Regions from separate parts of the Shewanella sp. TB7-MNA-CIBAN-0143 genome, predicted to be linked through region 2. Evidence: predicted binding sites of a transcription regulator. Region 2 holds the regulator's gene; each other region holds the start of a gene.

Region 1 (8,239 bases), on a different contig from region 2:
TTAAATATGTGATCTTTCAGCGGGAGTTCAAAGTACTGTAGGCAAGGCAGATGATTGAAGCGAATAGTGATTCTATTTTGAAAACATCTAACGCAGCATAAAGTACTTTGAAACCCGCCAGAATGGAGTCTCTCAGGTATTCCACTTCTGTGTTGCATCGATTTAAAAGGGAACAGCCATTTCTACATCAATGCGCCTTGAATTAAAAAACCTGAGAGACTCTGAACTGATCAGATATTTAATGAGATTGGTATTAAGTGCTACACATGCTTTTTAGGCATAAAAAAACCAGCCCAAAGGCTGGTTTGAGTATAACCGAATAGATTATCCTGTTACACGTAACTCATCGACTACATCTTTTACGTCATCGGTGTTTTTAGCGATGGCTAAGGCTAAATCACGTTCTGCATCACTCGACACTGTGCCTTTTAATGTCACTACGCCATTAGCGACATCGACGTTAATATCGGAACCTGACACGTCAGCAGAGAATAATAATCGGGTTTTCACTACGGTAGCAACTTTCGAATCTGTGAGTGAGTCACTTAAATCCTTGCTGTCTTCATCACTGTACTGCTTCATCACCGAAAGCTCATTGTTAACGTCTTTCACGCCATCTAAGCTTCTAATTAACTCTCCAGCAAGTGACTTATCAACACTGCTGTTAACTTTACCTGTTAGGGTCACGTTGCCATCATGCACGTCGGTATTAATATCAAATGAGTTCAGATTTGCATTTAACAAAAGTGTTGTTTCAGCTTTACCATCGATCCACGCATCTTTTGCATCATCTTGCCAATCTTGTGCTGCATTTGCACCGAATGCCATTGAACCTAACATAATGCTCATTACTACAGATAATGTGGTCTTGTTCATAAAGTTTTCCTCCGTTGTTAATCTCAAGGAATACAATGCGTGAACCATGCCAATTGTTATAAGCATCTGTTAATAATGAATTAACAAGTATTCATGGTTATTGTCATCTTACTGATAGATGACAATATCGGACTTTTTTACCGACGCTAGGTAAATTTTTCATCGTTGCGATGAGAATTAATGACTCTCAATTGCATTCGCGGAATAGCCTGATCTAGCATTAAATGACCCCTCCAGAGAATGAACAGATGACTAATGCCGTACTATTATGCTGTCAGTCAGGTAAACACACGCCAGCCACAAATTAACATCCATTAAAACACGCTTTCTGTGTCGCCGATGGCTAAGTATGAGCAAAAGAGAGGTTTTTCATGGTGTCACAGCTCATTTGCAGCCAAGCAATACCTTCGGCAAGTTGGCTAGCAACACGCTGGTTTTTAGTTTTTCTAGCCGTTTGCTTTAAATGAGCCAAGACCTGTTGTTCGGTTTCAACCAATACCGCTATCGCTTGGGGTAACGGCTTATGCTGTATAACCTGCTCAGCCTTAGCATAGTGTCGATGTGAGGATTGTTGATGGTAAGTTTGACTATCTATTGGCCTTGCTTGGCTTGTTCGCACCACGCTAAACAAAGGAGTTAAACGATCCAGCATGCATTTTCTAATGTCGGCCATGCGGATAAAAATCCGTTTGATGTTGTAATCGTCAGCTCCTAATGTAGCTTGGGTATAAAATTGTTGCCCTTCCTGGCATAAATCAATTGCCTCATGTAATAGCCATACATCGGACTCAACCTGTTCTTCTCGAGTAAATGATTTCAACGTAAATCCTCCTGCATTGGATAATTTTACTGGCACTTTGTTGGATGGGTTGTGTAACATATACGGGTACAGCACACCTTATTAAGCAAAAACTAAACCATGAACACCCCATGCACATGGGCAAAAATTAATTAACCTTCTAATAGTTAAAGTTATTATAATTTGTCCGGGTCTGAGTTAATTACCTAATTACACGGAATGATCACTGGTGATTGTCAACACGACATCACTGGTAAACATTAGACTTAACACCACAGGGAGTGAATCGGTATGCCACGTCCAACACTTTTTTATCATTTACACCGTCGTCAAGAAGGTGAAGCACGGCTCCTGGCCTTACCGAGTTGCCAGCACTTTAATAAGATTGCTAGTTCAGTTGACCAGCCCTGGTTAGACCAGCTGCACAGTAACTCGATAGACGTTGCTATTATTGAATTATCGCAGTTAAGCCAACTAGAATACGCAGAGTTAACTGACAGTGCGTTAATGTCTGATATTGAGTTCATCTTCTTAAGCGAAGGTAAACCGAATCCTAACTTAGATTACTTAATGTCAAAAAGCGCTGGTTATCATTTTCGTCAGCCTTACGATGCCGACGCAATCAACGACACCTTAGAAGACTTTGCCCAAGACTTGCAGTCACAATCGACAAAACAACAACAGCCATTTTCTAGTGAACTAGACCAATACGGTTTGTTGGTTGGCTCATCGCGGGCAATGCACAAGTTGTATCGTACTATTCGTAAAGTTGCCGTAACCGAAAGCAACGTACTTATTGTCGGTGAAAGCGGTGCGGGTAAAGAGCTTGTAGCCAACACCATTCACCTGGCCAGTCACCGAATCAACCAACCATTTATCGCCATTAACTGTGGTGCATTAAGCCCTGAACTGGTCGACAGTGAGCTGTTTGGCCATGTAAAAGGCGCTTTTACCGGTGCTCATCGTGATCACCGTGGTGTATTCGAGCAAGCAGAAGGCGGTACCTTATTTCTTGATGAAGTCACCGAAATGCCGCTAGAACATCAAGTAAAATTGTTACGCGTACTCGAAAACAATGAATATCGCTCTGTCGGCTCACAACAGCTTAAAAAAGCCAATGTTCGCATTGTTGCTGCCACCAATCGCGATCCAGCTGACGCTATTGATGCTGGGCGTTTCCGCGAAGATTTATATTTTCGTTTAGCGCATTTCCCTATCCTAGTGCCACCATTACGCGATCGTAGCAATGACATCAGTGGCCTAGCACAACATTTTTTAGCCTACCGAAATACTGCTGAAAAACTGACTAAAACCTTTTCAGATGATGCGATTAAACTTATCCAACAACAAAAATGGCCCGGAAATGTTCGCGAACTAAAACACGCAATAGAACGTGCATATATTTTGGCAGAAGATACTATTTTACCAAGTCATATCACGGTGACACCTCTGGAACCATCAACTGAGCCTTTAGCTGACGACGTACAAATACCTGCTGGTATGCGCTTAGATGAACTTGAAAAAGTAGCTATTTATCAAGCGCTCGACAACTCATTGGGCAATAAAAATGATACTGCCAAACAGCTAGGTATTAGCGTCAAAACCCTTTACAACAAACTCAGTAAATACGAAGACCAAACCGGTTCAGACGAACCATAGCGTCATTAAACGCCCATTCATTAAACGTGTTTGCTCGCTTCTGGCACAAGCACATTTAATGACCTGGGTTTGACTTTAATACACAAATCTTCTGATTCAAATAACTCACCATCGATCACATATTGGCAAGACGAATCTGTGTTTAAGTAGATTTTTTTTGCTTGCTCATGATGAATTTGACTCTGTTGATTATCTTCACGTTCTCCAGTTAAGCCTGCAAATAGCAACTCGGTCATACTCAATAACTGTTGTGGCGATGTCTCACTCGATTCAATCCAGGTAATATCTAACAAGCCATCGGTAATATTGGGCTCGCCATTACCTAGCGCTAACAAGCTGGTAAATGGCGCAGCATTGGCTATCACTAGGCTAGTGGTGTTAATCACTTTAATATCGCCACCATCGATCTGCACTCTTATCGACAATGGCTGGTTTTCGCCTACCGCCGCCCACAAACCATTAAGGTAGGCTAATTGTCCTAGGGCATCTTTTTGGTCACGATCAGCCTTCGCTATCATTTTTTGTTCAAAGCCTAGCCCCACCAGCAACAACATCAACTCATCATTACATGTAGCAGTATCAACACGTTGTGAATAACCTTGAATCAAAATATCAAGCGCTTGCGATACCGGCACCAATTTACTGGCGGCGCCAAACAAAGTATGACTTAGTGCATTGGTGGTTCCCATCGGAATAATACCTAAGAAAATATCGGTATCAACAATCACTGATGCCACCTCGTTAACCGTACCATCGCCACCACAGGCAACTATAATATCTGCGCCCTTTTGTTTAGCTTGTTTGGCTAATTGCACTGCAGACTTATCTTTGGCGGTATACAGCACTTCAAGCTGAAAGTAATCCGTCAAGGTTTGGGTAATATGGTCTGCTTCATCATGCCATTTACCACCACCAGACACTGGGTTAACAATCAACCAAGCACGTTTGTGAATATTAATTTGTTGCTGACTATGCATTTTTTCTATAGCGGCCAACTGCCATTTATTTAACCGTGCCGTTTGGCGGATACTATTGATGGATTTAAGCACATCATTAACATTACGATTTCTCTCACGGCAGACTAAATAAGCCGCTAATACCAACACCGAACGCCCCCGGCCTAGCGCGCAATGCACTACTACATTTTTACCATTACTGACTTGAGTGTGTAACCAATTAATGGCTTGATTTAACTGCGCGACAGTCGGTACGCTGTGATCTAATATGGGAATATTTAAATAGCCAATATTTTCATCAAACAAGGTCCACTCTAATGCGTCAAATTCGGCAGTAACATCCAAAATTGCATCAATTTTTTCATGCTTAAGTCGGTCAATATCACTGGGAAACAATCGGCAGGCTAAATACAACTGCTTATCTATTTTTTGGATTACGGGCACTTTGTCGTGCTTTCTTGCCCAGGCGTTATACAGCTGGCACCCCATTAAAAAGGGAACAAAACTCCAACTTATATACCAAGGAATGCTGCCATCTTGGCTTTTTCGGAAAATGCCTGCGCTATTAAACCAATAAGCTGAACTCACCAGCCCTAAAGATAATGCAATCCAAGCAAAAATAACCTTAAGTAACACATAAGGAAGCGCCACAGATAAGCACAAAGCCAATAATGCGCCAACAGTATAGTAATATTTAATATGAATACGGGTTAGCATTGTGGTCCTCCTGTTGTAAAAAAAGCAGCACATGTGTGCTGCTTAGGCTAATACTTATCTTAATAACTATCTGGTCATTACGTCGCTGTCAGTCAAACATTCAACTTCGACTTACATTGGTTTAAATGGAGTTACTCTACCTAGAACAATGCATTTTGAGTTGTAAAACTTAACGACTTAAACAAATAAAATAGTTAATGTGATTGGTATAATGCTTAGCAGTCTGGATCTTCTGCTTTCATACCTTCTTTAACATCTTCACATGTATCTTCAACTGCATTACCGGCATCTTGGATCATTTCATCCACTTTCTCACCTGCATTTTCAGCTTTGTTATCTGAACATGCTGATAAACCGGCCGTTAAAAACACCATTAAACTTGCCATTGTCAGTAGTTTTAATAAATTCATATTCATCTCCTGGATGATGGTTGTAATCGTATAAACTTGTTTAAGCAGCCTCAACTTAGATTAAGGTAAGGGGTTAATACTATCCTCGGGGAGCTTTGCCTCTAATCGCATTGGCTACTAACGAAATCACTAGCAACACAATAAAAATAAAGAAAATAATTTTCGCGATACCTGCTGCTGCACCAGCAATACCAGTAAACCCCAATAGACCCGCTATAACGGCTATCACTAAAAACATTAATGTCCAGCCCAACATAAAAACCTCCTTGGTGTACGGTTTACATTGTGATGTGCGTTGAATTTACGCTGACGATTGAAACAAATATCTTATCTCTATCGTAAAAATTAACGATTCACACCACGACTATGTATTAGTTAAAGCTAGCATCATGCCAACTTCAACAAAAAACTATAAAACCATGATTTACAGACGTTTTAAATTTAAGGTAAGAAAAAAAATAATGAAGAAGCCATAGGCGAACAGGCAATTTTTACCGATGATACGGTAAGAGTTTCAGGCTATCACGGTTAGATAACAAAATATCGATATGTAAACAAAAATGCATTTAGTGGTAGTAATGGTTTACTTTTTATGAGGCAACTTAAGTGAAATTAAGGCAGCAAGAGCTATAAAACCACTCGATATCCATAAACAAGCTTCTAAGCCATAGGCTTGATAGACCCAACCTGACAGTATCGTTCCAATCAACCTTCCCATGGCATTGGCCATATAGTAAAAGCCCACATCCAGTGACACGCCATCACTGCCAGCATAGCTAACAATTAAGTAGCTATGCAGTGATGAGTTAATCGCAAACACCGCGCCAAACATTAATAAACCGATGACGACACTTTCTAGCACATAAAAATCGGCATGTAGTGCGACTGCAATCGCGGCAGGAATGAGTAGTAAATAAGTTGCCCATGTAAAAGCAGCTCGGCCGCTCGGCACTTTTCCCTGTCGTTTACCGGTGAAATAAGGTGCAATGGATTGCACCACACCATAACCAATCACCCAGCTAGCCATAAAGCTACCAACCCACCAATGATCCCAGCCAAAAGTTGTGGCTAAAAATACCGGTAATGCCACCACAAACCATACATCTCTTGCGCCAAACAAAAACATCCGCGCCGCCGACAATAAATTAATTGCCTGACTTTTAGAAAAAATGTCTTTGAATTTGGGTTTGTTTTTCGCTTTGCCTAAATCATCTTTTAAGGTCACTAAACTACATAACCATACAATGCCTAATAACGTGGCCATTAAAATAATGGCGCCTCTAAACCCTAGGCTTGTGAGTAACACACCACCTAAAAAGAATCCCACTCCTTTTAAGGCATTTTTAGAGCCCGTTAACAACGCAACCCATTGGTAAAGCTTACCTTCTGCATCTGCGGGCACTAAGGTTTTAATGGCGCTTTTGGCGCTCATTTTATTCAAATCTTTGGCGATGCCCGACAGCGCCTGAGCAGCCATAACGTACATGACGGTTAGCATGTCAGCAGATACAGTTAGCATAACTAGTGCCACTATTTGTAGGCCTAAGCCAATATTCATAGTGTTATTTAGGCCAAGCCGTGCGCCTAACCAACCACCAACAAGATTAGTCACGACACCAAAAATCTCATAAAACAAAAACAACATCGCAATATTTAACGGGCTGTAACCCAATTGGTGGAAATACAACACCACCAGCATACGCAAAGCGCCATCGGTTAAGGTAAATGCCCAGTAATTACCGGTAATCAATAAGTACTGTTTTATCGATGGTGATAAGGTACGCAATGTATCCAGCCCCATGAAGCTTATTCCTTGTCTGCTAAGCCGACTTTGCGGGCGAGCTCAGCGGTACGATTAGCGTATCCCCACTCGTTGTCGTACCACACATACAGTTTCACTTGGGTATCATTCACCACCATGGTCGACAACGCATCGATAATGCTTGAGCGTGGGTCGGTTTTATAATCTACCGACACTAATGGGCGTTCTTCATAACCCATGATGCCCTGCAGTTCAGTATCAGCTGCTTGCTTCAATAGTTGGTTTACTTCTTCAACCGTTGTTCCACGAGTCACTTCAAATACGCAATCGGTGAGTGACGCATTGGCTAACGGTACCCGTATCGCATGACCATTTAACTTACCTTTTAGCTCTGGGAATATATGAGTAATTGCGGTAGCCGAACCCGTCGTAGTGGGTATCAAACTAATGCCACACGCACGGGCACGACGTAAGTCTTTGTGGGGGGCATCTAGAATAGTTTGAGTATTGGTAATATCGTGGATCGTAGTCATTGAGCCATGCTTAATACCTATCTTTTCATGAATCACTTTTACTACTGGTGCTAAACAGTTGGTGGTACACGATGCTGCCGTCACGATGGGATGGATGGCTTTGTCGTATAAATCATCGTTAACGCCCATTACAATATTGAGCACGCCGTCTTCTTTTACTGGCGCAGTCACCACAACCCGTTTTACACCTTGATCTAAGTAAACTTGTAGCAAGGCTTTGGTTTTTATCTTGCCAGAGGCCTCAATCACCACATCACATTTTGACCAGTCAGTGTCTTGGGTAGCGACATTACGGCTGCAAGGAATGGCTTTACCGTTAATCACAATGGCATCACCATTATGGGTCGCCTCATGATGCCAACGACCATGGACTGAATCAAAGGTCATTAAGTGCGCCAGCGTGGCTGCATCACCAGCAGGATCGTTAATATGCACAATTTCAACATCGTCCCAATCATATGCCGCGCGCATTGATAAACGTCCCATACGGCCAAAACCGTTAATACCTATTTTTATCGTCATAATGG
Region 2 (8,239 bases):
ATGCAGCAACGACAGGCCCAAGTTCGCGTAATAAGCTTAACGCTACCATTGGGCCTAAGCTTTCTTCAGTGCCAAACCCAACTAAAATATTATATCCCTGCAGAGCCAATACCATGCCAATAAACAAACCGGACACTAAAATGATGACCATTGAACGAACACCAAGCACATAAACTTGCTTAATCAGTAATGGGGTACCTTTTTTGATGTTAGGAAAATGCGCAATCGCGCGCCATAACATGATGCCCGCTCGACCATAACCCTGCACCAATCTCAGTGCATATTTGCCGGTGTCGGCAATATAATCAATTACGCCCACGAAGTAGCTCCTCTTGATAATCCTCTGCAGGATAATGGAATGGCACAGGGCCATCTGGCGCGCCTTTGATAAACTGGACCAGTTGTGGATTGTCAGATTGACGTAATTGCTCTGGTGTTCCATGTGCAATGACTTTTTTATCGGCTATCACATAGACATAATCTGCAATACCTAATACTTCATCTACATCATGAGAAACCACTACTGAAGTGAGTTTTAATGAATCCGACAACTCACGAATAAGTTTTACTAGCATGCCCATTGAAATAGGATCTTGTCCGGCAAAGGGCTCATCGTACAGCACCATCTCAGGTTCAAGTGCAATCGCTCGCGCCAATGCGGCTCGACGCTGCATACCACCAGATAACTCATTAGGCATCATATACGCGGCACCTCGAAGTCCGACAGCTTGCAGCTTCATCAATACAATGGAGCGGATAATCTCTTCAGGTAATCCAGAATGCTCTCTTAATGCAAACGCGACATTATCGAAAACATTAAGGTCGGTAAACATTGCACCACTTTGAAATAGCATACTCATGCGCTTACGCAATTCAAACAGATCTTTGCGTTTAAGCTTATGTATATCATGGCCATCGAATAAAACTTGCCCACTGTTGGGGGTTAACTGTCCGCCAATCAATTTTAATAGGGTGGTTTTACCGATACCGCTGGGCCCCATGATAGCGGTTACTTTACCTTTGGGAATCGATAAAGAAATATCTTCATAAATCACGTGTGAACCATGGCTAAACGCTAAATGGTTAACTTCGACCAAAGGTTTATTACTTGATTTGCTCATATCAGACATTGGCGTTGAGGAGATAACAGCCTTCCTTGCTTTAAGTTGAAGAGTAAATTGTACTGTAATTGTCGATTAAGCGACAACTATATCCATATCAACACGCTTCATTACCAGAGCAATTACTGTGCAATGCTTTCAATTTGATAAAAATCCAGCGAAAATAGTCGTTAATTAAATACTACTATCGGAATCACATGCTAGTTAATATCCTAATGTTAGTTGTTGGCCTTGCTGTTTTAGTTTGGAGTGCGGATAGATTTGTCTATGGGGCGGCGGCATTTGCCCGCAACTTAGGCTTACCTCCGATGTTAATTGGACTCACCATTGTTGCTATGGGTAGCTCTGCACCTGAAATGTTTGTTGCGGCCACCGCATCAATGGATGGCATGCGTGATACCGCCATTGGTAACGTATTGGGCTCAAACATTGCTAACATTACCTTAATTTTAGGATTAACAGCCTTACTAGGTGCCATTAGCTTAGATTCGAAGACCTTAAAACGCGAAATACCTATCATGCTTGCTGCTACGGTATTTGCCGGTTACACCTTGCATGATAATGTGTTGACACAAACAGAAGGTATCATGCTTATTGCATTACTTTTGTTGTTGATGGGATATTTCATTTGGCAAGCTACTCATGACAAAACCCCAGACAGCTTAGATGATAAACTTGAATCTGAGATCCCTAAAAATGTGCCAACCTTTCATGCTATCATTTGGCTGGTCGTCGGTATTATATTGCTCCCCCTATCAGCAAGTTGGATGGTCGATGGCGCTGTAGGTATTGCAACGTTTTATGGGTTGTCAGATCTTGTGATTGGCTTAACCATTATCGCAGTAGGAACCAGCCTACCAGAATTAGCGGCCTGTATTGCTGGAGTATTAAAAAAAGAACACGACCTTGTCATTGGTAACATTGTTGGGTCTAACTTGTTTAACATTCTTGCGGTACTGGCACTACCAGGATTGATCTCCCCTGGTGAAATAGATGCTTCAGCCAGTGGAAGAGACTTCTATATGGTATTAGGCACCAGTGCAGCATTAGCCGTTTTAGTATTATCCAGTGGCGCTAAGCAACAACTTACTCGCTGGCATGGCGCACTATTATTAATCACCTTTATTGCGTACCAAATTGTTGTCTTTCAGTCGCATTAGATTGGAGCATGAAGGTAAAGTATTAAGCTAACAGAGAGAGTCGTATGGTAAATCACACTCAATTTCGCCAATGGGGTCGTAAAGTCATTGATATAGAAAAAGCTGCCTTAGATAATTTATATCAATATGTAGACTCGGTTGAGTTTGACCAAGCATGTCAATTGATCATGCAGTGTAAAGGTAAAGTGATTGTCATGGGGATGGGCAAATCAGGTCATATTGGTAACAAAATATCCGCAACCTTTGCCAGTACCGGCACACCGGCATTTTTTGTTCACCCTGGTGAAGCCAGTCATGGTGATTTGGGCGCATTAGCCAAAAATGACATTGTACTCGCCATTTCCAACTCTGGTGAATCAAGCGAAATACTGACATTAATGCCTGTTATCCAACGCATGGGTGTACCAGTGATTGCGGTGACCGGTAAACCAGACTCCAATATGGCGCGTTTATCCAAAATCCATTTATGCATTCAAGTGCAAGAAGAAGCATGTCCATTAGGATTAGCACCCACTTCCAGCACCACTGCAACACTTGCTATGGGCGATGCATTAGCCATTGCTTTATTACAAGCAAAAGGTTTTACTCGTGATGACTTTGCCTTATCACACCCAGGTGGCTCTCTTGGAAGAAAATTACTTCTAAAAGTCGACGATGTCATGCATAAAGACGATGATTTACCGATCGTCAATGATGATATTTGTATTACTGAGGCACTTTATGAAATATCTAAAAAGGGCCTTGGCATGACGGCAGTAGTCGACCATGCCAATAAACTTGTGGGCATTTTTACCGATGGTGATTTACGCCGGGTTATCGATGCAGACGTGAATCTTCGAATCACTCCTATTGCCCAGGTTATGACCGAAAATTGTGTGACCTGCCCTGCGGGGATTTTAGCCGCACAAGCACTGCAAATCATGGATGAAAAGAGCATCAACGGACTGATTGTCGTTAATGAAAAACATCAACCGATCGGAGCATTAAACATGCTCGATATGGTTAAAGCTGGAGTCATTTAATCATGTCAGAATCAACCTCGTTTCACCAAGGATTTTACGGCCCTGTCAGCAATGATATTTGGCAACGAGCTCAAAAAATCAAACTGTTAATCTGTGATGTCGATGGAGTATTTTCAGATGGACGTATTTACCTCAGTAATGCAGGTGAAGAACTCAAAGCGTTCCACACTCGTGACGGTTATGGTGTGCGTTCTTTGCTTACCAGTGGTATCCATGTTGCCGTGATAACAGGACGTAAATCCAAGATTGTTGAAAACCGCATGACGGCATTAGGTGTAACACATATTTATCAAGGTATTGATAATAAATTTGAGCCTTTTGAGCAATTATTGTCGCTCTATAATGTGACTGCTGATGAAGTGGCTTACATTGGCGATGACATGGTAGACCTACCTGTAATGAAAGCCGTAGGACTAGCCGTTTGTGTCGGTGATGGTCATCCGTTTGTCAAACAACAGTGCCATATGACAACCACCCTCAATGGTGGCCACGGCGCACTGCGTGAACTCACCGATTTATTACTATTAAGCCAAGATAAATTTGCCAGTGCTCATGGTATGAGTATATGAGTAGAGTCACGCTAGGTATTATTGCTTTTTTTGGGCTTGCTTTTATATTGTACTGGCAAGCACAAGTAAAACGCAGTGAAATGGACGCGGTACAAATACGCGGTATTGAGCGCCCAGATTTTGTTGCAGATAACCTACGCACTACAGAATTCAACCAACTAGGTTTCGTCGAAAGTCGAGTCAGCGCCGAACACATGGAGCATTACGCCTCAAGTGACATCACTCACTTTACCAAACCTATCTACCTCATTTACCCTGAAAACGGTAAAGCACAATGGCAATTAAGTGCAGACCGTGGGCAATTGAATAAAAATACCAGCAAAGTCACATTAGAAAATAATGTTATTATTGATGCCATTGATATAGAAGAACCCCTGCAGTCACTGAGTACCCAAGCTATTACGGTGGATTTAACCACTATGATAGGATCCTCACAAGAGATGGTGTACATCAAAGGTAAAGGGTTTATTATTCAAGGTTTAGGCCTACATGCTGACTTGAATTCGCAAAAATTATCGCTACTAAGCCAGGTAGAAGGAACATATGAGCCACATTAATCGTCTCCACACTCGCGCCAATGTTATGTTATTAAGTAGCATACTTTGTATATTGAGTTTGCCTGCTATAGCGAAACAAGGGGATCTGAAACAAGAATTGAAAATCGCTTCAGTCAGTCAGTCTGCCGACATTAAGAATAATCAAATTGTTTTTAATGGTCCGGTAACGATTGTCCAAGGCACGATTAATATCAATGCAGATCAGTTACGGGCGTTTACCCCTGAAAACACCACCAGCAAGAGATTAATTGCTACTGGCACCCCGGCTACATTTTCGCAAGAATTAGATGACGGTAAAATTGGTACCGCAAGTGCTAACGAAATTAGCTATGACCTTGCCACCACTACACTCACATTGACTGGCAACGCCAAACTTGATCAATCAGGTAGCCAGGTTACCGGTAATAAAATCAAGTACAACATCAGTGCTCAAGAGCTGATTGCCGAAAGTACTGGTACAGGGCAAGATCGGGTAATCACCATCATTCAACCAGAGAATTTCCAAGACGAGTCGGCGCCAAAGCAAAAACTCCCTGAAATTCCTGTTAACAAGCAGATCAAACCATGACCCAAATTACCTTAACCGCTGAAAATCTAGCTAAAAGCTATAAAGCTCGTCAAGTTGTTAAAGATGTGAGTTTAACGGTTAAAACAGGCCAAATTGTCGGTCTTTTAGGCCCCAATGGTGCAGGCAAAACCACCACCTTTTATATGGTTGTCGGCTTAGTAAAAAGCGATAAAGGCCGAATATTGATTGACGATGACGACCTTACTGCCGATCCAATGCATTTGCGCGCCCGCAAAGGTATAGGTTACTTACCACAAGAAGCCAGTATTTTCCGCAAGCTCACCGTTTACGACAACATAATGGCCGTACTGCAAACTCGCAAAGAGCTCAGCACAGACCAACGTATTGAACAGCTTGAGCATCTACTCGAAGAGTTCCACATTACTCACATACGCGACAGCCAAGGTATGTCGTTATCGGGTGGCGAACGTCGTCGAGTTGAAATTGCGCGCGCTTTAGCTGCTAATCCAAAATTTATTTTGCTTGATGAGCCCTTTGCTGGTGTTGATCCTATTTCGGTCATCGACATTAAAAAAATCATCCAACAACTTAAAAATCGCGGTTTAGGGGTATTAATTACCGACCATAACGTACGTGAAACGCTAGACGTTTGTGAGCGAGCCTATATCGTCAGCCAGGGTAATTTAATTGCCGAAGGCACACCTGATGAGATATTAAGTAATCAACAAGTTCGAGCTGTGTACTTAGGTGAACAATTCAAGCTATAGTTACTTTACTGGCCTTTTAGTCTAGCTAACTCATTTCATTGAACGATACCTAAACAACGTTAAATGTCATTGATGTTTATGGCAATCGATTACAGTTCGAGATTGTCATTTTTATGGAAAATCATCTAGGGATAAGCGGTAAATGAAAGCGTCACTCCAACTTAAAATGGGTCAACACTTAACCATGACCCCACAATTGCAGCAAGCCATTCGCTTACTGCAATTATCGTCATTGGAGCTACAGCAGGAAATCCAACAAGCATTAGATTCAAATCCATTGCTTGAAATAGAAGATGAGTTTTCTGAAGCAAAAAACTCCTTAAAAGAAAACCGCGACCAAGCGGATACCGACTTTAGTGACAACAGTATTGTTAATGTCGAAAAAGACACTTCCACCGTCGACATAGCAGAATCCATGACCAAAGAAACCATGGATGATTTAGCCATGGATACCACATGGGATGAAGTATACACAGCCTCACCTATGTCAGGTTCGGGCAGTGCAAGCATGCGCGATGACGACATGCCCTTTCAAGGTGAAACTACTGAAGGTTTGTACGAACACTTAGAATGGCAAAAAAATCTCACTCCATTTTCAGACACCGATCTCGCCATTGCCACCGCCATTATTGATGCCATTGATGAACGCGGTTATTTAACCCAAAGTACCGAAGATATTCTCGAAGCCATGGGTGATGAAAATGTGGAACTCGATGAGGTTGAAGCGGTATTAAAACGCGTTCAACACTTTGACCCTGTGGGTGTTGCTGCACGTGATTTAAGTGAATGCCTATTTATCCAATTAGCGCAATACTCTAACGACACACCCCATATCGATAATGCCCGTTTGTTAATTAAAGGCTATTTAGAGTTAATTGCTGGCCGTGATTTCAGATTATTGATGCGTAAAACAAAACTAAAAGAAAATGAGTTACGTGACGCAATCACTTTAATCCAGACACTCAATCCTCGTCCGGGCTTATTAATTACCCCCATGGATGATGAATACGTGATTCCCGATGTCACAGTATTAAAGAAAAATGGCCGTTGGGTAGTAGAGTTAAACCCAGACAACATGCCTAAAATTGGTGTTAATCAGCAATATGCAGCCATGGCTAGAGGCAGTAAAAACCCGTCGGATAGTCAATTTATTCGAGGCCATCTGCAAGAGGCTAAATGGTTTATTAAAAGTATTGAAAGCCGTAATGATACTTTACTTAAAGTGGCAAATTGCATTGTGCAATTTCAGCAAGGCTTTTTTGAATATGGCGAAGAAGCCATGAAGCCTATGGTGCTCAATGATATCGCTGAAGCTGTAGAAATGCATGAATCGACCATTTCACGAGTCACCACACAAAAATATATGCACACCCCTCGAGGCTTATTTGAACTAAAATACTTCTTCTCTAGCCATGTCAGTACTGACGATGGCGGGGAATGCTCATCAACGGCCATTCGTGCTTTTATCAAAAAGCTGGTTGCCGCAGAAAACCAGAAAAAACCACTGAGTGACAGTAAAATGGCTCAGCTTCTGGCAGAACAGGGCATAAACGTTGCTCGTCGTACGATAGCAAAATACCGTGAAGCAATGATGATCCCGCCCTCAAACCAACGTAAGAGTTTATAACCTACTAGGCAATGGAGGATTTTTTATGCAAATAAGTCTGACTGGACGTCATGTCGAAATAACAGAATCTTTACGTGAATACATCCACAGTAAATTTTCAAAGCTTGAACGACACTTCGATCAGATCCATAATGTACACGTTGTGCTCAATGTAGAAAAATTACAACAAAAAGCAGAAGCCAAAATCAACATTAATGGCGCAGAAATTTTTGCAATGTCAGAAAGTACTGATATGTATGCTGCAATAGACGCCCTGATCGATAAACTCGACCGTCAGGTAATTAAACACAAAGAGAAGAATACAAAACACTAACGATGGAACTTTGTACCATTCTGCAGCCGGAATGCACTACCTGTGCCACACCGGGCAGTAAGAAAAAAGTACTGGAACTCATCAGCAATTTAGTCGCTGCCCAGTACCCAACCCTGTCTTCGCAAGAGGTTTTTGAAAGCCTGTTAGCGAGAGAGAAAATGGGTAGCACAGGTATAGGAAATGGCATTGCGATACCTCATGGTAGATTAACGACCATCGATCACCCTATCGCGATATTTATTAAATGTGAAGAAGCCATTGCCTTTGATGCAATCGATAAGCAACCCGTGGATCTTTTATTTGCTTTGTTAGTACCTGCAGACCAGTGCCAACAACATTTAGGCACGTTATCGAGCATGGCCCAAAAGTTAAGCGATAAGCAAATATTGAAACAGCTTCGTAAAACTCACGACGCAACAGAACTTTATCAGGTTATTACTGCATGAAACTAGTTATAGTATCGGGACGTTCAGGCTCAGGGAAATCCGTTGCCCTGAGAGTATTAGAAGACCTAGGATATTATTGTGTTGATAATTTGCCTTTACCACTCATTGGCACATTATTAGCCCAGCTT
Region 3 (6,897 bases), on a different contig from region 2:
AAGCGTAGCCTACTAGAAGTACAAAGTGTGCAGTTTGAAGATGGCAATATAACGAATGAGTTCTTGAGTAAACAGCCTACTAGCCAGCGGATTAGCTACCTTAACCTGATGCAAAGTTTGTTGAATGGTACAGATGGAAGCCTCTTACTGGTTGATGAGTGTGAAAGCGTGTTTAAGCATGCCGACGAGCATTACTCCAAAGAGGGGTTAATGCGTTTACTTGAAACAAACCCCGTACCGACCATTTGGATAACCAATCATATATCGATATTGGAGCCCAGTTATATCAGGCGATTTAAGTTGGTGATGGACATCCCCGTCCCTGATGAATCCTTTGCTTATTCGATGAGTAAAGCCATGCTCAAGCAACTTAAGGTATCTGATGCCTTTCGCTTAGAGCTGGCTTATAAAACAAAAGCCGCGCCAGCCTTTATTGCTAATGCGGCTCATGTTGCCAATGCGTTGGCCTTAACAGGTGAACACGCTGAAACTGTGGTATTGGAAGTCGTGGATGCCATGCTTGAAGCTTGTGGTGAAGAGCAACCACTACCGCAATACGAGGGGCAGCTGAATTTTGACCCAAGTTGCTTAAACCTTACCACCACAAATGGGCAAGATGCTGAAACCATCATTAGTGATATCGATGACGCGATTGAAAATGGTCTGCCGTTAAGGGTGTTATTAAGTGGTCCAGCAGGTACAGGGAAGACAGGCTGGGTTCATCATTTGGCTGAAACGCATGGATTGGACATCATGCACATCAAGTGCTCTGACGTTCTGAGTAAATACGTTGGTGAGAGTGAACAGAACATTGCAGCGCTCTTTAAAGAAGCACATAGAGAAAACAAGCTAATGCTATTTGATGAAGTCGATAGCTTACTGAGCAAGCGTGAGAGCGCTCAAGCGCAGTATGAAGTACAACTTATCAATGAGCTGCTATCTCAACTTGAATGCAACAGCGTTCCTGTGTTTGCTGCAACTAACGCACTCGCATCAATCGACAGTGCTGTGATGCGACGCTTTGACTTCAAGTTAATGTGTGACTACCTCACCGAAGCACAGAGACATACGATGTACCGACAGGTACTTGGTATTACTAAGTTGACTCATTCAGAGAAAGACCAACTTCACACGCTAAACCAGTTAACCCCAGGTGACTTCGCTATCCTAGCAAGGCGCATGGTATTTCAACCGAATCACAACCATAGAACGACGGCCATTACGTTACTGGCTGAAGAAAACAACCGTAAACAAGCAAAAGGCCACATCGGCTTTATTCGCTAACCCCCACCCATAAAGGAACATCCTATGACCACATTATTGAGTTCGCTCAAGGTAATCGCTCGCCCTGAAATTGTGACCAAGCCACCGGTGGTGAGTAAACGCATACGCTTATTAGAAAAGCTTAAGCAGCAATTAGAAATGGCCGAATGCTTCGTTGAAGGTAAAGAGTTTGAAGCCTACCGTGAAAAGAGCATCAAAGACCCTGAAACAGGTGAGCGTAAGAAGATACGCCGTCGTTATAACGTTCGCCCTTGGTTCTATGACAGTGAGGAACATTACTATCTTGAAGTCCGTATTAGCGGTAAGCCCATAGAGCTGGTTAAAGATAAACCCGCCATTGATGTAGGTGATAAAGCCAAACTACCAGACACCATTAAAGTCATTATCGATGCGGTAGAAAAAGGCGAGCTAGATACATTCTTACTTGCACCACCTCCTAAGTTCCCAAGTAAGAAAGAGAAAGGTAATCAGCCACTAAAAACTGAACCCAGCAAAACCAAGTAATCCTATTTGAGGGGGGGATTAGTAATCCCCTCTCCGCTTAAGCTATTTGTAAGGGTAAGCCAATGGCATTAATACGCGAAATTAACGTTAAGTATCAGTTCAGAGAAAGTCAGTGTGAATTGGCAGAGAAGACACTGCTTCGACCTGAAGATGCTGCAAAGGTATTTGATTACCTAAAATATGAAACAAAGGAAGTGTTTATCGTGGCTAACCTCACCACCCAACGTGCTATCAACTGCGTTGAAGTCGTTGCCACAGGTTGCATCAACAGTATCAGCATGCGTCCATCGGAGGTTCTCAGAACGGCCGTCATACTCAATATGCCGGGGATAATCCTTGTTCATAACCACCCTTCTGGCGATCCAACGCCTAGTACAAGTGACCTTAACTTTACTCATAAGGTGATTGAATGCGCCAAGGTGCTCAACATTGAAGTCATCGACCATGTGATTATCGGCCTAAATCGCTTTACCAGCTTACGTCAAAATCAACCCGAACTCTTCTAAACTCTGTGAGATAACAAAATGAATACTATTAATAAGGAACTGGCCTTGCCTGTTTCCGATAGCTTACTGCTGCCGTTAACCAAGCTGATTAGTAACACCACTCATGATGCATTAACCATTAACTTTAGAGATCCAAACTACAGCTCAGAACATGGTGGGTTTCATCCAGTCGAAATCAGGCTAGAAAAGATGGCTGAACATTGGAACCTGTGTTACATCACCGAGTTCTGTTTTGTCGGTCACGGTGGCTATGCCGAACTCGTAAAGGCGTTGGACTTTGATTTTAACTTTGGCGTGTTTCAAAGCATTAATGGCGAAATATTACTGGATGCCGCAATGGAGTTTTACCCTATATGGGAACAAAACTTTGTGTGCTATTGGCAGGATTTAGAAATATTTGAAGTCAGTATCTCAACCGATTAACGAAGCGATCCTGCTGTGAAAGTAAACATGTCAATTTATCTACTAAAGGATGCAAAAGCTTGTTGACGCATTAAAGTAACAATCTTGTATTTTTACCATTGATTTATAAGCATAAAAAAATCCCCGTTCGATTAAGAACAGGGCTTTAAATAATGGTACCTGAGGTCGGACTCGAACCGACACGCCGCGAAGCAGGGGATTTTGAATCCCCCATGTATACCAATTTCATCACTCAGGCAAAGGCTTTGAAGCTATATTTAGCTTTGCAAAGTTATCTAAAAAAGACCAAATATCTTTGCAAAACCAAACCAATTCCATCGTACCTACTTTATGTGTTTTTAACCCTGTTGGTAACTAATGTTATTGAACAGGCACATAATTATCAATCTAAAAAACTTTGCAAATCTTTGCAAGGGTTTTGAACGTTAATAAATATCTATTAACTAATTCAATCAACAACTTACTGAGTTATGTTGAGTACACGCTGCGAATTTTGAATCCCCCATGTATACCAATTTCATCACTCAGGCAAAGGCTTTGAAGCTATATTTAGCTTTGCAAAGTTATCTAAAAAAGACCAAATATCTTTGCAAAACCAAACCAATTTCATCGTACCTACTTTATGTGTTTTTAACCCTGTTGGTAACTAATGTTATTGAACAGGCACATAATTATCAATCTAAAAAACTTTGCAAATCTTTGCAAGGGTTTTGAACGTTAATAAATATCTATTAACTAAGTCAATCAACAACTTACTGAGTTATGTTGAGTACACGCTGCGAATTTTGAATCCCCCATGTATACCAATTTCATCACTCAGGCAAAGACTTAGTAGCTATGTTAGCTTTGCAAAGTAATCTGAGAAATCCAAATATCTTTGCAAAACAACACTCGTAATTTAATCCTAACCAAACAATACTTTTCGTAACAATCATTGTCACGATTAAGTGCTGGCGATTATACCGTTGCATTTAATAATGGCAAGCCCTTTACCTATTATTTTCTATAAAAAACACTCAATTGGTCAAAAGTCATTCATCACCCTCTATTGAGATGGATTGTGTTTTTTTGTGAGCTAATTGGCAATTTTACACTAAGTTAACATCATGACGGCTGAAGATTGATCAAGATCAGTATAACGACGTTATTTTGACTTTATGATGATCACGTCTTCACAACCTAAAGGATAAATATCATGGCATTTTGGTTAGATTTAATGTTTGGTAACGCAATAGGATTACTTTCTATGATGGTAATTTTTTGTACCTTTGGAATAATGTCTTATCTAATGTGGATGTTTATTGTGAAGTCTGCACCTACTAAGTGAGTCTCTTAATAGGTTAAGTTTTTTACTGCTTATTATTCATATCCAATATGGATACTTCCTTGTGAATGATAGATTGGCGACAAAACACATGATGTGTTTTTATGCCAGAATGGGGGCTTTATACGCCCCCATCTTTTTTATTCATCTACAGCACTATTTTCCGCGCTATTATACCAATCCTATTAAATATGTGATCTTTCAGCGGGAGTTCAAAGTGCTGTAGGCAAGGCAGATGATTGAAGCGAATAGTGATTCTATTTTGAAAACATCTAACGAAGCATAAAGGACTTTGAAACCCGCCAGAATGGAGTCTCTCAGGTATTCCACTTCTGTGTTGTATCGATTAAAAAGGGAACAACCATTTCTACATCAATACGCCTTGAATTGAAAAACCTGAGAGACTCTGAATTGAACAGATATTTAATGAAATTGGTATTACACTGCATGCTTACGTGATTGAATCAATCCATTAATAAAATGTGGTCGCGTTTTAATCAGGTAACTCATTTCTTCTGCACTGGGTTCACCCGCTGGTAAACGGAGTACATCACGATTTAAATAATTACGTGCTTGCATCGAAATTTTGTATTCAGCCGTTGGCCCTTGAATCGCATAGTGACGCTCGTTTCCAAGCATTTCAAGTATGCTGGTATTAACTAAATTTTTAACCGCTAATTCATTTTGTGGCAAGGTTAAAATAGTTTGTCCTTGTAAAAAGAACTCCCGTAGCAAGGCTCTTTCAGCAGGGTCCAGTAGTTTCACTTTTGTGTCAATAGTTTCTACGGTACGTTTTTGACGTAAATATACGATGGCCTCATCGACGACAAAGGCAAAAATCTGGCTTAAAAAATATGCCACTCCCATAATCAACCCTAAGCCAATAAACTGACCATATTGATTAACGAGTTGGTCTAACGATAAAAACGCCAATAAATCTTTAGGCGCAAACAATAAACTAGCACATGTTACAATAAGCCATGACATAGAACTTACGAACAAACGCTTACTATTCAATAACTTTATTGAACCTACTTTCATTTTCATCATAGCTTACCCGCAGTGTCAGATTTTTGAGCTTACTAAGGCAAAGCAAAATATATGCCAGAAAAAATAATTGATTAGCTGATATTTATTTATTTTTTCATACTATATATGGCCTATCAGGCTATGCTTGAACCAAGGTATGAAACCCGAACTAACACTGGCGAAATGCATTGTAGAATAAATACTTTCATCGGTAGATCCTCCCTATTTATAAATCACAATGAAGAAACTATGCTGATATCCATAAAACAGTTACTGCGAAGTCCAATAGCTCGAAAACTGACGCTTTCTATCGTGATCTTTAGTTCTTTAATTACCCTCGTGACGACGGCTTATCAGCTCGTAAGTGATTATCAAAGTGATGTAAGTAGAATTGATCGCGTTTTTTCGAATATAGAAGCGGTAAATTTAGAAGTGCTGGCAGCCAGTATATGGGTAATAGATGAACATTTAATCGACACGCAGCTCCGTGGTTTAAGTCAATTACCTGACATAAACTATATTTCTATCCGTGATGACACGAATCAAGAATGGCACTTTGGTGTATATAAGAAAACGGCTGTTATTGAGAAACAATACCCATTAATTTATACCAATAATGAACATATTCCTGTTGGGACACTCATCGTACAAGCTGATCTAAATGTCATATATGATCGTTTGTATGATAAAGCAACACTGATTTTATTATCCAACGCGATCAAAACCTTCTTAGTGGCTGGCTTTATCTTGCTTCTGGTGTGGTTCAATGTGACCAAACATCTTCGTCAACTAAGCCAATATTGCGATGATATTAGCTTAGACCACGACTTTACTCCTTTGGATTTTAATCGTAAGCCGCAACATGATGAATTCAGTTTGGTAGCCGATGCGGTTAATACCATGCAACGGCAAATAAGAGGCTCTTATCAAGCATTGCACCAATCAAAAATCGATCTTCAGCACGCACTTGAAGATCGCGATCGCTTACTGCTATTAGAACGCAGCTATAAAGATGAGCTCGCGCGCCAGGTAAAAGAACAAACCAGAGAACTTGAACAATCATTGCAAATGTTAAAACGAACACAACAAGTTCTGGTTGAAAAAGAAAAAATGGCGGCACTAGGTGGGTTAGTTTCCGGCGTAGCTCATGAAATTAATACCCCTATCGGTATTTGCTTAACGGCTGCCAGCTCGCAATTGTCTCACATAGAAGAGTTGATCAAATTAATCCATAGCGATGATGCCACTTTAGAACAAATTAATGGGATTTTAGAGCAATACCAACAAAGCAGTCAGTTAATCGTCAGTAATATCACTCGTGCCAGTTATTTGATCCAACAATTTAAATCTATTGCCGCAGAACAAAGCCACGAGAAAAACACCGTCTTTAATTTGAGCAATCTATTACGCGATATTACTGATTCAACATTAATGATATTTTCACCGCAAGACGTCGAAATAACCACCAGTTTGGATAAGCAGTTGCAACTTAATAATAATGCCAGTTTATTAAGCCAAGCTATCACTAATGTGGTATCAAATGCCTTTTTGCATGCGTTTAAGGATGTTTCGCAAGCGAAAATCCACATCAATGTCGTTGCTGAGCCAGACAGTATCCAAATCGAAATTCAAAATAATGGCGCGGTTATTCCTAATGACATCGTCGAACATATTTTCGAACCCTTCTTCACCACAGCTCGTCACAAAGGAGGAGTAGGGTTAGGGCTAGCGGCAGCGTTTAACGCGGTGACTCAGCTCAAGGGTAATATCTGTTATGTTGCTACGTCACCACTAGGTGGGCCAATGTTCGTGATTAGTGTGCCGAGA
Region 4 (8,239 bases), on a different contig from region 2:
TATTGCTGACCATTAACCTCCACCAGTACCACTTTTTCACGTTGGCCGATGGAAGTCACTGCAATCGTTTTAATCACACCGCCACTTGATGGCACTAACTTAAGGCGTTTTACAATATAAGCTAACAAAAAAATAAGCGCTAATACGACAATTAATCCACCAACCATGTTGGCCAAAGTTGCCACATTAGACACTTCAACAGGGTGAGCAGAGGTATTTTTAGCTAGAGTGCTAGACACTTCAGGGACGCTTAACGCCTCACTCATAATGCTCAGCATTAGTATTATATTCGCCACTGCTATTCCTTGTTTGTGCAACCAATCAAGCAAACTTCAGCACGTGCTAATATTTGCTATATTATTGTTTATAATACAATTTAAATTATTTAAGCTTTTTAATTCGCTCTGTTTGACTAATGACATCTGTCAAACGAATACCAAATTTGTCATTGACTACCACAACTTCACCATGAGCAATCAAGGTGCCATTAACCATAACATCCAAAGGTTCACCCGCAACACGATCAAGCTCGACTACCGAGCCTTGATTCAACTGAAGTAGATTACGGATACTGATAAAACTGCGTCCCACTTCCATAGAAATAGTGACCGGAATATCTAAAATACCATCTAACTTAGCCGCTTCTTCTTTAGTAATCGGCCTAGAGTCATCGACTAACTCATCAAGTTCAACATGTTCCGCTTCATCTAAAGCCTGCTCAGCCATGGCTGCAGCCCAGTCATCACCTGTATCTTCTGTGCTCATTTACTTCACCTTATAACTCTGAAATATCACGCGACTTGCCTTTGCGAGTCACTAATTGCAGCTCTGTTTTAACTGTTTCTGGCCGCGGGATTTTTTCACTAATTTTTAACGCTAAATTATCACGTGATTTACCCATTTTACAACGATAAGTCGGTAAGCCTTCAATACGCATCATAATATGTTCAGGTAAATCAATAGGAATAATATCGCCCGCTTTAAAGCCCATTACATCACGTAATGTCACTTCATGCTCAACAACATTGACATCAAAACCGACCTGCACATCCATAATTTCATCACGTAATGCTTGCGACCAGCGCATATCGGTATCTTGTTTATCACTTTGAACACCGGCATCGAGTAACTCACGGATGGGTTCTATCATTGAATACGGCATAGTGATATGGAAATCACCGCCACCACCATCAACTTCAATATGGAACGAATTAATGACCACAACTTCTGTTGGACTAACAATATTCGCCATTGCCGGATTCACTTCAGAGTCGAGATACTCAAACTCCACATCCATTACTGGTGACCATGCTTCTTTGTAATCTTCAAAAATAATTTTAAGCAATAACTGTACAATGCGGCGTTCTGTTGGGGTAAATTCACGGCCTTCAATTTTGGCATGAAAACGGCCATCACCACCAAAGAAATTATCCACCAGAATAAAGACTAAACGGGCTTCCATGGTAATTAACGCCGTACCCTTAAGAGGACTAAAACGCACCATATTTAAACTGGTTGGCACAAATAAAGTATGCACATACTCGCCAAACTTAAGCATTTGCACGCCATTAATCGACACTTCAGCAGCACGACGCATCATGTTAAACATACTGATGCGTAAATGCCGAGCAAATCGTTCATTAACGATTTCAAGCGTAGGCATACGTCCACGTACAATTCGGTCTTGAGACGAGAAATCGTAAGAACGCGCATCGGCACTGTCCTCTTCAATCTCATCATCATCGACATCATCAACACCATGCAACAGCGCATCAATTTCATCTTGGCTTAATAAATCACTCACATCGTTGCCTTAGCAGTAAATGCTTTTGGTTATTGCATTACAAAGCCAGTAAACAGGACTTTTTCAACGACTTTCTTGCCTGTTATTGGTTGCAGCGTATTTTGAACATTGAGTAACGCTAGCTGACGTAGCTCATCTTTTCCGACTTGAGTACTCAACTTTTGCACATCAGCTGCACTAAAAGTTGTTAATAATGCATCCTCAATCAACGGAATATGCTTTTGTATAAGCACACTATCATCAGTGCCGCGTACCATTAACTGAACTTTTATTTCAACCAGCCTAGCGCGATCAACACCGGGTAAGTTAAATAGAAAAGGTCTTGGCATGCCAACATATTCAGCCTCAGCACTAACTATTGGCGCAGCAGCTTCAGCAGTGGCATCGCTGTTTGTTGCAGTAGGTGCAGGCTCGTCTGACCCCATAAAAAACCACAATCCACCGCCAATGAGTAGTGCCAGCACCAAACCAATAGCGCCAAATATAATCAGCTTGTTGCTTTTCTTGCCGCCTTCAGGGGTTTCATTTAACTCTAATTCTTGTTCAGCCATTATGGTTCCTAATCAACATTGTGATTAACATTAAAACGTAGCGATATAACTCGCTATTCTTCAAAAGTCACATTATTGCTATAGGTTACCTGCTTAAGCATAATAATCTATAGCTGAATGTAAACTCCTTGATGGATTTGTCATCAAGCTAACCTCTTGTGCTGAAATTTCGTCCAGCTGGCCATCTCCTGCAGCTTGATGTCCTGATTGTTCTTGCTGTTGTTCACTACCGCCACCACCTTGAGACACATGACTATCGGTCAGTTGTAACCCTTCTTGAGCAAGCATATCGCGTAATCGTGGCATGGCCTGTTCTACAATATCGCGGGTCTGCGAATGAGCAACATGAAACTGCACCTGAGTTTGATCGCCTTGGATTTGAATCTTAACCGTTAAATGACCGAGCTCTGGCGGATCAAGACGAATTTCAGCTTGTTGGATACCATTACTTACCATGGTTATTAACTGTTGTTTCATTACCGGAGAAAAACGCTGGATCATCTCTTGCATTTGAGCGCCTGGCTCTCCTTGTGGTCTTAGCGATAACTGGAATTGCGGCACGTCACTTTTGTGTATAGGAGTAAAGCTACTCTGATTTTGTAACACCTTGGTGTCAGTGTCGCTCATATCGGTCACAGTATCTAATCCAAAATTAGCCGGATTGACATTAGCTGAAGCATCTCCAGAGGCGCGTTTTGTCGCTAAGGTATCGAGTACCACAGAAAAATCAGCTTTTGCCAATACTTTGGTAGTATCGGTCTCTGATTGGATATTGCCATCAATACCCGTGCTATTACCTAAAATAGTCTTGGGATCGACAGTCATCCCTTGGGCAGAACCCACTGAAGCCGCAGAGCTAAAAGAGCGATCTACATCAGAATTAGCAGCTGCAGCATTAATATTGACGGTATTAAGATTGGCTGTACTAATATTAACTGCATTAAGATTGGCTGTATTAAGATTTGCAGTATTGGCTTGGCTTTGAATGGCCGCACTGGTAACAACTGAACCATCAATTTGGCGTTGTTCTGTACTGTTAAGTTTGCCTTCTGCAGATTCATCACTGTTAGCGACAGCAGCGGTTTGTAGAGTAAAGTCACTGAGTAACTCACTTAACGCTTGCTTATCTAGTGCTTGTAAATCTTTTACTGATAAATCAGCAAAAGCCATTAAATTGTCGAGTTCTTCAGAACTCAGCTGGGATAAAGCCTCTTTGACCGTCACAAAGTCTGCAGGCAACTCAATAACATCATTATCAACAATGCTGCGGTTTGTGGGGTCTGTTGAAAAAGTTTCGTCAACATAAACCTCAGATTGATCGATATGCGGCAATTCATTTCCGCCAGAGGAATGACGTTTATTGATAGCATCTGCCATATTCAGCTGAGCAAAAATCATTTCAGCATCAGCATTTTCGTCGCTAGATAGCTCAAGAGCATTGCTTGCCTCTATGTTTTCTGCTTCCGCATCTAACAATACAGGCACATTACTCGCGCGGTTCGTTGTAGCCAGTTCGGCTTCACTAGCTTGATTAAAAGCAGATAAGAACGATGTATTGTCAACATCTTGCATGTTCCCTTTTACACCTACATCAGCAGGTTTACCGCTATTGCCAAGTAAGATATTGCTCATCTGCTGCATAATCTGCTCCACTCAATCAAACAAGGTTAGGTAATTTATCGTCTAAAAAACAACTCTGCAATCTAACGCTATGGGTTATATGTAGGTCTATTTCACTACATACATAACATCATCTTAAAAAGCTCATAATGAAGGTTTCACTGTCGCTTAGCTGACGATTTATATTTCAATGAATAATATTAAGCAATTTAAATGCCAACACGTATTGGTTGGATCCTCTTTAGATGACAACAATCAAAGGGATTAGCCAATAAGTGTGTGTGATACGATATTAGTGTTAAAGGACATTACCACTTGAAGGACTATTTGAGTTTCCGACGAATATATTGTTGCATCGCAAACTCATCTGACATTTTTTGCTCACGTTTGGCTTCTATTACCCTTGCTTTGGTGGCTTTTTGGGCTAACAACATTTCAACAGCTTTGCGTTTTTGCTGTTTTTCTTGCCAATGAACTTGACGATAACCCACTTGTTTTTCGGCATCTTTAACCGCACCAACTTGCTGAATAATAGCGCTATCCACTTGGCGGATAAACTGATGAAATTGATGATATTGGTTAGCGCGTAATGTCGTCCCAGTATGCCCTTCCATCTGTTTCATATAATCTAAGCGATAGTTGTTTAGAGCATCGAGTTGACCTTGACGCTTTTGTCTTTCAAATTGCGCAGATTTAAGCTGTAATGCCGCTTGATCTTCAGCCGCCGTGGCTAACTTCAATACCGTTAATAAGGGGTCAGTTCGATTCATTTAGGTTATCCCTGACATTGTGCGGCTATTTGAGTCAACATCACTCGACTTTCTTCAAAACTCACAGGCTCTTTAAATCCCTGGCGTAAAAAAGCATTCATTGCCGGTTGTAAACGTATTGCATTATCAATTCGAGGATCGCTGCCTTGGGCATATGCACCAATAGAAATAAGGTCTCGGTTTTGTTGATACAAAGAATACATTTGTTTAACTTTACGCATCGCTTCTAGATGTTCAACACTGATCACCATAGGTGCGACACGGCTAATAGATGCTTCCACATCAATAGCAGGATAATGGCCAGAATCGGCAAGCTGACGAGATAATACAATGTGGCCATCTAAAATGGCTCGCGACGCATCGGCAATCGGGTCTTGTTGATCATCGCCTTCTGTTAGTACGGTATAAAAAGCAGTAATAGACCCCTGGCCAGCACCGCCATTACCGGCTCGTTCGACCAAACGTGGTAACTTAGCAAATACCGATGGCGGATAGCCTTTAGTCGCCGGAGGCTCTCCAACGGCAAGAGCCACTTCTCGTTGTGCTTGGGCATAACGTGTCAAACTGTCCATTAACAATAAAACATCGTAACCTAAATCACGAAAATACTCAGCGATACGAGTGGACGTTTCACAGGCTCGTAAACGCATTAACGGCGACGTATCTGCCGGCGCAGCCACCACAACTGAACGCGCGCGACCTTCTTTACCCAAAATTTCTTCAATAAACTCTTTAACTTCACGACCACGTTCACCCACTAAACCCACCACAATAATGTCGGCTTTAGAGCCTCGTGTCATCATGCCAAGCAGCACACTTTTACCCACACCAGAACCGGCAAACAAGCCCATTCGCTGACCTTTGCCTACTGTTAACATAGAGTTTATTGCGCGCACGCCAACATCCAGCGGTTCAGTAATCGCTCGTCGTGATAATGGATTAATGTAAGGACCATGCCGAGCAGCATGTTGATCGGTATTAAGTGGACCTAAACCATCTAATGGCACGCCACTACCGTCTAATACACGGCCTAATAATGACAAGCCGACATTTAAACCCGATTGTTCACCTAACGGTTTAACACGTGCGCCGGGTAATACGCCTCTAAGCTCTTCAATAGGCATTAAATACAGTAATGAATCATCAAACCCCACAACCTCGGCAACCAACTCACCAACCATGGTTTCAATAGAGCATAAACTGCCAACAGGAGCACGACAGCCTGTTGCCTCAAGCGTTAAACCAACAACCCTAACTAACTGGCCGCTGGCAACAGGTCGCAGCGGCAGCACGTGTTTATGATGCACCGCAAATTTATTGAGGAGCTTATGTTGACGAGTGCTCATCACTGCTTCCTTGAGATAAGTCTTTCGTCTGTTGTTTAATATCATCAGCAGTATCAGCTACCGCGGTATTAACTTGTGAGCTTGTATTAACAGATGCATCAGTATCAGCCGCATTGGCAACATCTGGGTTCGCGCTAATATCTGCGACCTGAGGGGCAACATCTGCTGAGAGAGACTCGCTATTGCTAGTACTATTGCTCGTACTATCAATGGTATCTGTACTGTTGCTATTGTCTTTATTATCGATAGTGTCGATATTGTCGATATTGTCTTTATTATCGATCGCGTCTTTATTGTCGATAGTGTCGATACCGTCAGTCGCTTGATTAACGTTTTGAAAATCATTTAAATTATCGACTGATGTGGTTTGATATTGTGAATCTGTGGTTTTTTGCTGTTGTACCGTTTTGGCTAACTGATTTGACTGAGCGTCCAGTTCACTAAATACCTGGTTAATACGTTGTTCGACACGTAAATCAACAGAGGAACGCACACTTTCAATCATACAGTCACCATTTGATAACGTTGGATCAATATCAATTTTCCACTGATTTTTTTGCAACTGTTCAGTACTGTAAAATTGATTAACAAGTTCTGCATCGTCTGGACTAAAACGTAATTTAACCCGTTGTTCTTTGAGTGGTAACGCGTCAACACCCTGGCGTAACGCTGATAATATATGCTCAGGGTGAGTCTTTAATTCATGACCAATTACCGACTTTGCTAAGCTTATTGTCATGGCTAACAGTTCAGCTTCAATTTCGTTATCTAATATTGATAATGGCAGTTCAAATTGGGAAATAATTTGATTAAGTTGTTCAATAAGCTCATTGGCCTTAATTTGGCCCGCTTCTAAACCTTGTTGTTCACCTTGCGAAAAACCTTGCTGATGGCCTTGCTCTAGCCCTTCTAAGCGCCCTTGCTCTAATCCTTGTTGATGGCCTTCTTGTTGACCTTGCTCAAAACCTTCTTGCTCTGCCGCTGCACGGATATCTTCTATTTGCGCCATAGTTGGTGGCGCCATAGATTTTTCGGCCCCAGTAACGGGATCAGGAATATGAGCTTCAGAAAATTTACCAAATAAATTTGAAGGTTCTAAACTGTTATCTTTTGTAATATCAGGTAATTGCCAATGACTAAATTCATGCTCATTATCGGCATTGAGTCCATCTTTAGGTGATTTTGATTCTGGCATAATTGATCACTTGTATAGTAGAAAACATTGGCGCAAAGCAAAATGATAATCGTCGAACATGGGATTAATCGTACTGGTATTAACCGTATTAACAATAACCGTATTAACAATAACCGTACTGGCGTCAACCATATTAGTAATAATCGTACTGGTATTAACCGTACTAACAATAACCGTACTGGCATCAACCATATTAGTAATAACCGTCAATATCATTAGGCGAGCGTTATCCCTATAAAAATGCCCAATAGAGATAACTCGTTAACATCGCCAGTACAAAGAGTCTCTATACATAAACGGCCAACCACAACGCCTTAATAAAAGTGATGATGTTATAAGAACTCGTCGCCACCACCGCCGCCTAGCATAATTTCGCCACTATCACTGAGTCGACGGGCAATAGACAGAATTTCTTTTTGTGCCACTTCTACTTCACTAATACGAATTGGCCCCATGGCCTCTAAGTCGTCGCGCAGTAATTCTGCTGCACGTTTAGACATATTGCCTAAAATTTTCTCTTTCAATCCTTCATCAGCACCTTTGAGCGCTTTCATCAGCACATCTTGCTGAACTTCGCGCAACAAGGCCTGAATACCACGATCATCCACGTCAATTAAGTTCTCAAACACAAACATCATATCTTGTATTTGTTGCGCCATTTCTTCGTCAGACTCACGCATGGTTTCCATTATCTGACTCTCAATACCTGTATCGAGATAGTTCATAATATTGGCTGCCGCTTTTAGGCCGCCCATTTTAGCTGCCTGCGCACCACCTTGACCCGCAAATTGTTTTTCCATAATGTCGTTTAATTCTTGCAATGCCGCCGGCTGAACCTCTTCAAGATTAGCAATACGCATCATTAAATCTAGGCGAGTATTTTCAGGGAACTGACTAAAAATTTCAGCCGCTTGATCTGGTTCTAAATACGACAATACAATGGTTTGAATTTG

The links. The regulator sigma-54, encoded in region 2, starts transcription at its own class of promoters, with help from an activator protein. The targets are predictions, from matches to a motif close to GTTGGCACGNNNNTNGNNT.
Region 1: a site for sigma-54 is predicted at 5,796-5,814, ahead of AAEY97_RS09645 (DUF1328 family protein). Genes of this name have one in related genera too.
Region 3: a site for sigma-54 is predicted at 5,132-5,150, ahead of AAEY97_RS16735 (superinfection exclusion B family protein). Genes of this name have one in related genera too.
Region 4: a site for sigma-54 is predicted at 4,178-4,196, ahead of AAEY97_RS02810 (flagellar hook-length control protein FliK). Genes of this name have one in related genera too.

Annotation. Positions count from the first base shown of each region.
Region 1 is NZ_JBEOPL010000009.1:146,944-155,182, forward strand. It holds gene AAEY97_RS09620 (BON domain-containing protein) at 325-876, opposite strand; gene AAEY97_RS09625 (glutamyl-tRNA reductase) at 1,220-1,696, opposite strand; gene AAEY97_RS09630 (sigma-54 interaction domain-containing protein) at 1,967-3,334, shown strand; gene AAEY97_RS09635 (diacylglycerol kinase family protein) at 3,355-5,007, opposite strand; gene AAEY97_RS09640 (hypothetical protein) at 5,223-5,417, opposite strand; gene AAEY97_RS09645 (DUF1328 family protein) at 5,497-5,673, opposite strand; gene arsJ (organoarsenical effux MFS transporter ArsJ) at 6,001-7,218, opposite strand; gene AAEY97_RS09655 (ArsJ-associated glyceraldehyde-3-phosphate dehydrogenase) at 7,224-8,234, opposite strand.
Region 2 is NZ_JBEOPL010000038.1:4,091-12,329, reverse strand. It holds gene mlaE (lipid asymmetry maintenance ABC transporter permease subunit MlaE) at 1-373, opposite strand, end outside; gene AAEY97_RS20735 (ATP-binding cassette domain-containing protein) at 306-1,130, opposite strand; gene AAEY97_RS20730 (calcium/sodium antiporter) at 1,319-2,281, shown strand; gene AAEY97_RS20725 (KpsF/GutQ family sugar-phosphate isomerase) at 2,326-3,303, shown strand; gene kdsC (3-deoxy-manno-octulosonate-8-phosphatase KdsC) at 3,306-3,872, shown strand; gene lptC (LPS export ABC transporter periplasmic protein LptC) at 3,869-4,429, shown strand; gene lptA (lipopolysaccharide transport periplasmic protein LptA) at 4,416-4,997, shown strand; gene lptB (LPS export ABC transporter ATP-binding protein) at 4,994-5,725, shown strand; gene AAEY97_RS20700 (RNA polymerase factor sigma-54) at 5,868-7,352, shown strand; gene hpf (ribosome hibernation promoting factor) at 7,378-7,665, shown strand; gene ptsN (PTS IIA-like nitrogen regulatory protein PtsN) at 7,668-8,111, shown strand; gene rapZ (RNase adapter RapZ) at 8,108-8,239, shown strand, end outside.
Region 3 is NZ_JBEOPL010000022.1:3,881-10,777, forward strand. It holds gene AAEY97_RS16705 (AAA family ATPase) at 1-1,284, shown strand, start outside; gene AAEY97_RS16710 (DUF6641 family protein) at 1,309-1,788, shown strand; gene AAEY97_RS16715 (JAB domain-containing protein) at 1,851-2,294, shown strand; gene AAEY97_RS16720 (DUF2787 family protein) at 2,313-2,717, shown strand; tRNA gene AAEY97_RS16725 (tRNA-Leu) at 2,871-2,955, opposite strand; gene AAEY97_RS16730 (DUF3149 domain-containing protein) at 3,913-4,044, shown strand; gene AAEY97_RS16735 (superinfection exclusion B family protein) at 4,480-5,091, opposite strand; gene AAEY97_RS16740 (sensor histidine kinase) at 5,320-6,897, shown strand, end outside.
Region 4 is NZ_JBEOPL010000002.1:323,446-331,684, forward strand. It holds gene fliO (flagellar biosynthetic protein FliO) at 1-266, opposite strand, end outside; gene fliN (flagellar motor switch protein FliN) at 382-765, opposite strand; gene fliM (flagellar motor switch protein FliM) at 776-1,804, opposite strand; gene fliL (flagellar basal body-associated protein FliL) at 1,834-2,355, opposite strand; gene AAEY97_RS02810 (flagellar hook-length control protein FliK) at 2,449-3,996, opposite strand; gene fliJ (flagellar export protein FliJ) at 4,299-4,745, opposite strand; gene fliI (flagellar protein export ATPase FliI) at 4,751-6,091, opposite strand; gene fliH (flagellar assembly protein FliH) at 6,072-7,286, opposite strand; gene AAEY97_RS02830 (hypothetical protein) at 7,329-7,505, shown strand; gene fliG (flagellar motor switch protein FliG) at 7,619-8,239, opposite strand, start outside.